Regions from separate parts of the Dactylosporangium sp. McL0621 genome, predicted to be linked through region 1. Evidence: riboswitches for the same ligand, from Rfam matches in the RefSeq annotation. Region 1 holds a riboswitch; the other holds the start of a gene.
The links. Region 1 has a riboswitch for thiamine pyrophosphate ahead of ACPPVO_RS53270 (ECF transporter S component). Riboswitches for the same ligand answer to the same signal wherever they lie in the genome.

Region 1 (4,399 bases):
CGGCGCCAGGCGCAGCGCGGCCAGGGCGCCGATCGCGAACCGGGGCGGGACCCGCAGGTGGGCGACGAGCGAGTCGGCGAGGTCGGTCGGGTCGATGGTGGCGAAGACCACGAAGCCGGGCAGCCCGACCGCGAGCAGCCGCAGCGCGTAGCCGACCGCGTTCGCGCGCACGTCGAGCCCGGCGAGGTGGGCGACGACCGGCGAGTCGCGGGCCCCGAGGAGCACCGTGAACAGGAAGATCCCGGTGGCGGAGAGCAGGATCGGCCAGCCCCGCCGCCACAGGGTCGCCGGCCCGAGCCCGGTGAAGGGCAGCAGCACCAGCAGCGCGCCGATGACGGTCAGCGAGGCGACCGGGTCGAGGGTGGTGACGACGGCCGCGGTGACCAGCAGCGCGGCGGCGAGCTTGGCGGTCGCGTCGCGGCGGGCGAGCCAGGTCATCGTCCCAGCTCCAGCCGTCGGTCGCCGATCGCCGCCACGAGCTGCGGGTCGTGGGTCACCAGCACCAGGGCCCGGCCCTCGTCGCGCAGGTCGGCCAGCAGGGTCACCAGCTCGCGCCAGGTCCGCAGGTCCTGCCCGAACGTCGGCTCGTCCAGGACCAGCACCCGCGGGGCGGCGGCGAGGGCGGTCGCGACGCTGAGCCGGCGCTGCTCGCCCCCGGAGAGCGTGAAGGGGTTGGCCAGGGCCAGGCGGTCGAGGTACAGCCGCTGGAGCAGCTCGTCGACCGTCGCCTCCGGCGCGCCCCCCAGGGCCAGTTCGGCCCGGACGGTGCTGGTGACGAACTGGTGCTCCGGGTTCTGGAACACCGAGCCGATCCGGGCGGCCAGGCTGCGCGCCCGCCAGCGGTGCGGCGGGCGGCCCGCGTCCCGGCCGGCCAGCGCGGCCGCGGCCACCACCCGCCCGCCGGACGGCCGCGTCAGGCCGCCGAGCAGCAGCGCCAGGGTGGTCTTGCCGGCGCCGTTGGGGCCCTCGACGGCGAGCGCCTGGCCCGCGAGGACGGCCTCGTCGACCGTGTTGGCGGTGTGCGGCAGGGCCAGCCGCTCGGCGGTGAGCAGGGCCTCGCCGGGGGCGGAGGCGGCCCGGCGGGACGGCAGCGGGGCGCCGGGGGTCCAGACGGCGCCCGCGTCGTCGCCGATCACGATCGTGCGGTCGACCAGGGGCAGGGCCTCGTCGACGCGGTGCTCGACCAGCACCAGGGTCGCGTCGAGATCCTGGATGACCTTGGCGATGGCGGTGCGGACGAGCTGCGCCCCGTCCGGGTCGAGGTTCGCGGTCGGCTCGTCGAGCAGCAGCAGCCCGGGCCGCAGCGCGATGACCCCGGCGATGGCCAGGCGCTGCTGCTCGCCGCCGGAGAGCTCGGCGGTACCGCGGCCGCGGTCATAGGGGAACCCGACGGCCGTCAGCGCCGCGTCGACCCGCGGCCAGATCTCGGACCGGGGCACGCCCCGGTTCTCCAGGCCGAAGGCGACGTCGTCGCCGGCCCGGCTCATCACGAGCTGGGTCTGCGGGTCCTGGAAGACGATCCCGGTCTCGCCGCGCGCCTGCCGCGCGGGGCGCCCGTCGAGCAGGACCTCGCCCTCCTGCTCGCCGGAGTCCTCGGCGAGCAGGCCGGCGAGCGCGGCGAGCAGGGTGGACTTGCCGGCCCCGGAGGCGCCCAGCAGCAGTACCCGCTCGCCGTGCTCGATGCGCAGGTCGAGGTGGCGGACCGCCCAGGCCTTGCGCCCGGCGTGCCGCCACCCGAAGTTCCTGAGCTCGACCGTGCTCACTCAGATTGCTACGCGTTCCCGCCCGGACGGGAACCGGTCCAGCACGCCCGTCCGCGCCAGCGCGCGCTGCAGCGCCCAGCTGCCGGCCCCGGCGACGACCGCGCCGCTGGCCACGACCAGCGCGGCGTAGGTCCACTTCTGCCCGGCGGTGAACGTGTCGCCGTAGTACACGCTCAGGTCGAACAGCGCCGCCCCGGCGCCGGACAGCGCGCCCGCGACGAGCGCATTGCCCAGCTTGTACCCGCGGTAGCCGGTCGCGGCGAAGCCGAACTCGCCGCCGATGCCCTGCACCAGGCCGGACACGACGACGGTGAGCCCCCAGGCCGAGCCGAAGAGCGCCGAGACGATCGCGGCCACGAGCTCGGTGTACAGCCCGGCGCCGGGCTTGCGGATCACGAGCGGCCCGAGGACCGCGGGGATGAGCCACACGCCGTAGATCACCGCGCGCCACGGCAGCGCGAAGCTGTCCAGCGCGTTCCACAGGTTGTTCCAGGCGTAGAACACCCCGGCGAAGGCGACGGCGATGATGGACGCGACGACGATGTCGACGGTCCGCCAACGAGTCTGCATTGTTGGATACCTCCCAGTTCAGGCGAACCAGAAGGAGACGCGACGCCGCACCGCCGGGGTACGGCGGCATGGCGTGCTGGCGTGAGGTGACCGAGCTCCCTGCGCTGGCATTACCCAGATCAGGTTCGAGGGTCTGCGGGGCCGGTTTGACGCGGCCGCCGCACTCTCAGCGCTGTGCGCTCCCCTGTCGGATGTGCAGTTGTTTCCCGACGGTAACAGTGAACGTCGTCTGCTCGTAGTCTCGGGTCATGAAAATCACGGCGCGCTCGCTCACGTTCGATGTGTTCGACGGCGGCCCCGAGGACGGCGAGCCGGTGCTGCTGCTGCACGGCTTCCCGCAGCACAGCGGCGAGTGGGCGGACGTCGCCCCGCGGCTGCACGCGGCCGGGCTGCGCACCTACGCCCTCGACCAGCGGGGCACCTCGCCGGGCGCCCGGCCCGCGGAGGTCGAGGCCTACCGGATCACCGAGTGCGCCCTGGACGTGGTCGCCGTCCTCGATGCGCTGGACATTCCGGCGGTACACCTGGTGGGGCACGACTGGGGCGCCATCTGCGCCTGGCACGTGGCGCTGCGGCACGCCTCCCGGGTGCGCACGCTCACCGCGGTTTCGGTGCCGCACCCGCACGCCTCGGCCTACGCGTACGCCAACGATCCGGACCAGAAGGAGCGCTCGGCGTACATCAAGCTCTTCCGGCAGCCGGGGAAGGCCGAGGAGGTGCTGCTGGCCGACGGCGGGCGGCGGCTGCGGGCAATCTTCGCCCCGCTGGCCCACGCCGACGCCGACGCCTACGTGCGGGCCCTGCTCGAGCCGGGCGCGCTGACCCCGGCGCTGAACTGGTACCGCGCGATGAGCCCCCTCGACCTGGTCGGCCTCGGCCCGGCGACGGTCCCGACCACGTATGTCTGGAGCGACGGCGACGTGGCGATCGGCCCGACGGCGGCCCGCGCCTGCGCCTCCTACGTCGCGGGGGACTACCGGTTCGTCCCGCTCGCCGGGATCAGCCACTGGATCCCCGATGAGGCGCCCGCCGAGGTAGCCGCGGCGATTGTCGGCATAGTCAACGCTACTCGCGGGTAATAACCTGGAGGTTCAGGAGCGTCCACCTGGGGGTGTCCATGGTTTCGACGTCGGTGCGCGCGGAACGCGAGGCGCGCAAGGTCATCGAGGAGAACCGCGAGACCGAGTGGAGGAAGCCCAGCTTCGGCAAGGAGCTCTTCCTCGGCCGGCTCCGCCTCGATCTCATCGACCCGCTGCCGGAGCTCGACCCCGCCGCCGAGGCCCGCGGCGTCGAGTTCCGCGAAAAGCTCACCGCCTACGTCGAGACCGTCGACGGGCAGCAGATCGAGCGCGACGCGCGCATCCCCGACGAGGTGCTCCGCTCCCTCGGCGAGCTGGGCGCGTTCGGGATGAAGATCGACCAGAAGTACGGCGGGCTGGGCCTGACGAACCTCGACTACTGCCGCGCGCTCATGCTCGTCGGCTCGGTCAACCCGTCCATCGGCGCGCTGCTGTCGGCGCACCAGTCGATCGGGGTACCGCAGCCGCTCAAACTGGTCGGCAACGACGAGCAGAAGCAGCGGTTCCTGCCGCGGCTGGCCGCCGGCGAGGTCTCGGCGTTCCTGCTCACCGAGCCGGAGGTCGGGTCGTACCCGGCCAACCTGCGCACCGCCGCGGTGCCCACCGAGGACGGCGACTACCTGCTCAACGGCGTGAAGCTGTGGGCCACCAACGGCACCCTGGCCACGCTGTACGTGGTCATGGCGCTGGTCCCGAAGAGCGAGGGTCACAAGGGCGGCATCACCGCGTTCGTGGTCGAGGCCGACGCGCCCGGTGTGACGATCGAGCGCCGCAACGCGTTCATGGGCCTGCGCGGCCTGGAGAACAGCGTGACCCGCTTCCACGACGTACGGGTGCCGGCGGCCAACGTCATCGGCGGCGAGGGCAAGGGCCTGCGCATCGCGCTGAGCACGCTCAACACCGGCCGGCTGTCGCTGCCGGCGATGTGCGTCGGGGCCGGCAAGTGGTGCCTCGGCGTAGCCCGCGAGTGGGCCGCCGAGCGGGTCC
Region 2 (4,399 bases), 430 kb from region 1:
CCGTCACCGCCGGGTTGGACAGGAGCCAGGCCAGGGCGGTCTGGGCCGGGGTGACGCCGCGCTCGGTGGCCAGCTCGGCGTTGGCGTCCACGACGTTGAAGTCGTCCTCGGAGTACAGCGAGTCGCCGTACGGGTCGTTGTTCGCCCGGGTCGTGCGCCGCTCGCCGCCGCGGCCCCGGTTGCCCGCCAGCAGGCCGCGGGCGAGCGGGCTCCACGGGATCACGCCGACGCCCTGGTCCGCGCAGAGCGGGAGCATCTCGCGCTCCTCCTCGCGGTACACCAGGTTGTAGTGGTTCTGCATCGACACGAACGGCGTCCAGCCGTTGGTGCGCGCGAGGTGCTGGGCCTTGGAGAACTGCCAGGCGTACATGCTCGACGCCCCGATGTAGCGGGCCTTGCCGGCGCGGACGACGTCGTGCAGGGCCTCCATCGTCTCCTCGATCGGCGTCTCCGCGTCCCAGCGGTGGATCTGGTACAGGTCCACGTGGTCGGTGCCGAGGCGGCGCAGCGAGTTGTCGATGGCGGCCAGGATGTGCTTGCGCGACAGGCCGCCGTCGTTCGCGGCCTCGCTCATCCGGCCGTGCACCTTGGTGGCGAGCACGTAGTCGTCGCGGTGCGTGAAGTACTTCGCCAGCAGACGCCCGGTGATGGTCTCGCTGGCGCCGACGGAGTAGACGTCGGCGGTGTCGAAGAACGTGATCCCGCCCTCGGCGGCGCGGCGCACGAACGGGTCGGCGCCCTCCTCGTCGAGCGCCCACGGGCGGATGGCGGGGTTGCCGTAGCTCATCATGCCGAGACAGATTTCGGAGACCTGCAGGCCGGTCCGGCCGAGTCGCACTTGCTTCATGTCTGAAAAGCTATCGCGATGCCAACCATCGGACGACTGCATCTGGTGACCGATACGCGGCCCGGCCGCAACGCGCTGGAGGTCGTCGCGGCGGCACTGCGGGCCGGCTTCGACGTCGTGCAGGTGCGGCCCGAGGACGCCGTCACCGATCGCGAGGCCTACGAGCTGACCGTGCGCGTGCTGGCGATGTGCCGCGAGCTGGGCCGTACCTGCCTGGTCAACGACCGGCTGCACATCGCGCTCGCGGCCGGGGCCGACGGCGGGCACGTGGGCGCCGACGACCTGCCCGTGGCCGCGGCCCGGCGCGTGCTCGGCCCGCACGCGATCCTCGGCGCCACCGCCCGCAACCCCGAGACCGCGCGCCGGGCGGTCGCCGACGGCGCCTCCTACCTCGGCGTCGGGCCCGCGTTCGCGACCACCACGAAGACCGGGCTGCCCGACGCGATCGGGCCGGCCGGGGTGCGCGCGGTGGCCGAGGCGGTAGGCGTGCCGGTGGTGGCGATCGGCGGGGTGACCGCGGCCCGGGCCGGCGAGCTCTTCGCCGCGGGCGCGCACGCCGTCGCCGTCGTGGGCGCGGTCAGCGGGGCCGCCGACCCGTACGCCGCGGCCCTGGAGTTCACCGCATGACGACGTTCGGGATCGTCGGCGGCGGGATCATCGGCCTCAGCGTCGCGTTCGAGCTCGTCGAGCGCGGCGCCGCAGCGATCACGGTGTACGACCGCGACCCCTCGGCCGGGGCCGGGCTGGTCGCCGCCGGAATGCTCGCGCCCACCGGCGAGGCCGTGTTCGGCGAGGAGGAGCTGCAGGCGCTGATGCTCGAGTCGATGCGCCGCTGGCCGTCGTTCGCCGAGCGGGTCGAGGCCCGGACCGGGGCGTCGATCGCGTACCGCACCGACGGCACCCTCCTCGTCGCGCTCACCGCCGACGACCAGGCCGAGATCGACCGGCTGATCGGCTTCTACCGCCGCGCGGGTACCCCCATCGAGCCGCTCACCGGCCGGGGGCTGCGCGAGCTCGAGCCGCTGCTCGCCCCGCGGGTCCGCGGCGGCGCGCTCGCCCCCGGCGACCACCAGGTCGACCCGCGGCGGCTGCTGCGGGCCCTGCGCACGCTGCCGGTGCGGTTCGAGGCGCGGGACGTCACCGAGCTGTCCACGCTGCGGGACGATGTGATCATCGTCGCCAACGGCACCGGCTCGGCCGCGCTGACCGGGCTGCCGGTGCGCCCCGTGAAGGGCCAGCTGCTGCGGCTGCGGGGGGCCGAGCCGCTGCTGCGGCACGTCGTGCGGGGGGTGGCGGCGGGGCGGCACGTGTACCTCGTGCCGCGCGCCGACGGCGAGCTCGTCGTCGGCGCCACGGAGGAGGAGCGCGGCGCCGACACCACGGTCACCGCCGGCGGCGTGCTGGACCTGCTCCGCCCGGCCGCCGACCTCCTGCCCGGCGTCGCCGAGCTGGCGCTGGCCGAGACCCTCGCCGGCCTGCGCCCGGGCACGCCCGACAACGCCCCGGTCATCGACCGCCTGGCGCCGTCCGGGGCGCTGGTCGCCACCGGTCACCACCGCAACGGCGTGCTCCTGGCCCCGGTCACCGCGGCCGCCGTCGCCGACCTCGCGCTGCTCGGCGCGACCGGGGTCGACCTTCGCGCCTTCGGGGCAGCGCGCTTTACCTGACCATGTCGGCGGCGTTATGGTCGGAGACGTACCCCACGGGAGTCCGGTGTGACCGGGCTGAGAGGGGGGCTGTCAGCCCCCGACCGTCGAACCTGATCCGGGTCATGCCGGCGCAGGGAGGCAGGAGTGAGCCCTATGAAGCTCGTGGTCAACGCGGTCGCATCGAGCGTCGCCGACGGCACCACCGTCGCCGACGTGGTGCGCGCCCTCGCCGGAGACGATCCGCGCGGGATCGCCGTCGCCCTCAACGGTGACGTGGTACCCCGATCGCGCTGGGCGCAGACGCGCCCGGCCGACGGCGACCACGTCGAGGTGCTGACGGCGGTCCAGGGTGGTTGACGCCCTTGTGCTCGACGGCGTGGAGCTGTCGTCCCGGCTCATCCTCGGCACCGGCGGGGCGACGAGCCACGCGGCCCTGGAGGCGGCGATCCGGGCCAGCGGTACCGCGCTCGTCACCGTCGCGCTGCGCCGGCTCGACCCGGCCGCGCCCTCGCTCCTCGGCGTGGTCGAGCGGTGCGGGGTACGCGTGCTGCCCAACACCGCCGGCTGCTACACGGCCACCGAGGCGGTCAAGCTCGCCCACCTGGCCCGGGAGGCGTTCGGCACCGCCTGGGTGAAACTCGAGGTGATCGGCGACGAGGAGACCCTGCTGCCCGACGGCGTCGAGCTGGTCGCCGCGGCCGCCCGGCTCGTCGAGGACGGGTTCGTCGTCCTGCCGTACACCAGCGACGATCCGATCCTCGCCCAGCGCCTGGCCGACGCCGGCTGCGCGGCCGTCATGCCGCTCGGCGCGCCCATCGGCTCCGGGCTGGGCATCCGCAACCCGCACAACATCGCGCTGATCCGGCGGCTCGTCACCGTGCCGGTCATTCTCGACGCCGGGATCGGTACCGCCTCCGACGCCGCCCTCGCCATGGAGCTGGGCTGCGACGGGGTGCTGCTCGCCTCCGCCGTCACCCGGGCCGAGCACCCGGCGCGCATGGCCGAGGCGATGCGCCTCGCGGTGCGGGCCGGCCGACTGGCCCACCTGGCCGGGCGGATCCCCCGGCGCCTGCACGCGACCGCATCCAGCCCGACCGGAGGTATGCCGTGGTAGAGCCCGGCCTCATCGTCTTCACCGACCGCCGGCAGGCCGAACGCCCGCTGGACGAGGTGATCGCGGGCGCCGTCGACGGCGGGGCCCGGGTGGTGGTCCTGCGCGAGCACGACCTCCCGCCGCGGCGCCGCCTCAAGCTCGCCGCGGCCCTGCGCACCCGCCTCGACCAGGTCGGCGGCCGCCTGCTGCTGGAGGAGGACGGCGAGCTGTGCAAGTGCCACGGCCTCGAGGAGCTGTTCGCGGCCGCCGACGACCCCGCCGACTACGTCACCCTCTCGCCGATCTTCGCCACGCGCAGCAAGCCCGGGTACGGCCCGCCGCTCGGCCTGGCCGCCCTGGGCCGCATGGCGGTGGTCGCGCCCGTGCCGGTCTACGCGCTCGGCGGCGTCGACACCCCGGCCCGCGTCCGCGACTGCCTGGACGAGGGCGCCGCCGGCGTGGCCGTGATGGGTGCCGTCATGCGCGCCGACGACCCGGGCCGCCTGGTGAAGGAGCTCCTCACCGCATGAACCCGCCCGTCGCGCTCACCATCGCCGGCTCCGACTCCGGGGGCGGGGCCGGGATCCAGGCCGACCTCAAGACCTTCGCCGCACACGGGGTCTTCGGCACCAGCGTGATCACCGCGCTCACCGCCCAGAACACCGTCGGCGTGCGGGCCATCTCCGCCGTCGACCCGGGGTTCGTGCAGGCCCAGCTCGAGGCCGTCCTCGACGACCTGCCCGTCGCCGCCGTGAAGACCGGCATGCTGGCCACCCCGGAGACCGTCGCGCTCGTGGCTCGGTTCGCGCC

Region 2: it holds a riboswitch for thiamine pyrophosphate, as region 1 does, so the genes downstream of both, thiS (sulfur carrier protein ThiS) here and ACPPVO_RS53270 (ECF transporter S component) in region 1, are expected to answer to the same signal.

Annotation. Positions count from the first base shown of each region.
Region 1 covers NZ_CP188259.1:11,248,230-11,252,628, reverse strand. Annotated here, with positions in the region: gene ACPPVO_RS53280 (energy-coupling factor transporter transmembrane component T family protein) at 1-438, opposite strand, end outside; gene ACPPVO_RS53275 (ABC transporter ATP-binding protein) at 435-1,763, opposite strand; gene ACPPVO_RS53270 (ECF transporter S component) at 1,764-2,333, opposite strand; TPP riboswitch at 2,412-2,529, opposite strand; gene ACPPVO_RS53265 (alpha/beta fold hydrolase) at 2,582-3,412, shown strand; gene ACPPVO_RS53260 (acyl-CoA dehydrogenase family protein) at 3,466-4,399, shown strand, end outside.
Region 2 covers NZ_CP188259.1:10,814,769-10,819,167, reverse strand. Annotated here, with positions in the region: gene ACPPVO_RS51220 (aldo/keto reductase) at 1-847, opposite strand, end outside; gene thiE (thiamine phosphate synthase) at 866-1,474, shown strand; gene thiO (glycine oxidase ThiO) at 1,471-2,514, shown strand; TPP riboswitch at 2,540-2,650, shown strand; gene thiS (sulfur carrier protein ThiS) at 2,650-2,853, shown strand; gene ACPPVO_RS51200 (thiazole synthase) at 2,846-3,610, shown strand; gene ACPPVO_RS51195 (thiamine phosphate synthase) at 3,604-4,119, shown strand; gene thiD (bifunctional hydroxymethylpyrimidine kinase/phosphomethylpyrimidine kinase) at 4,116-4,399, shown strand, end outside.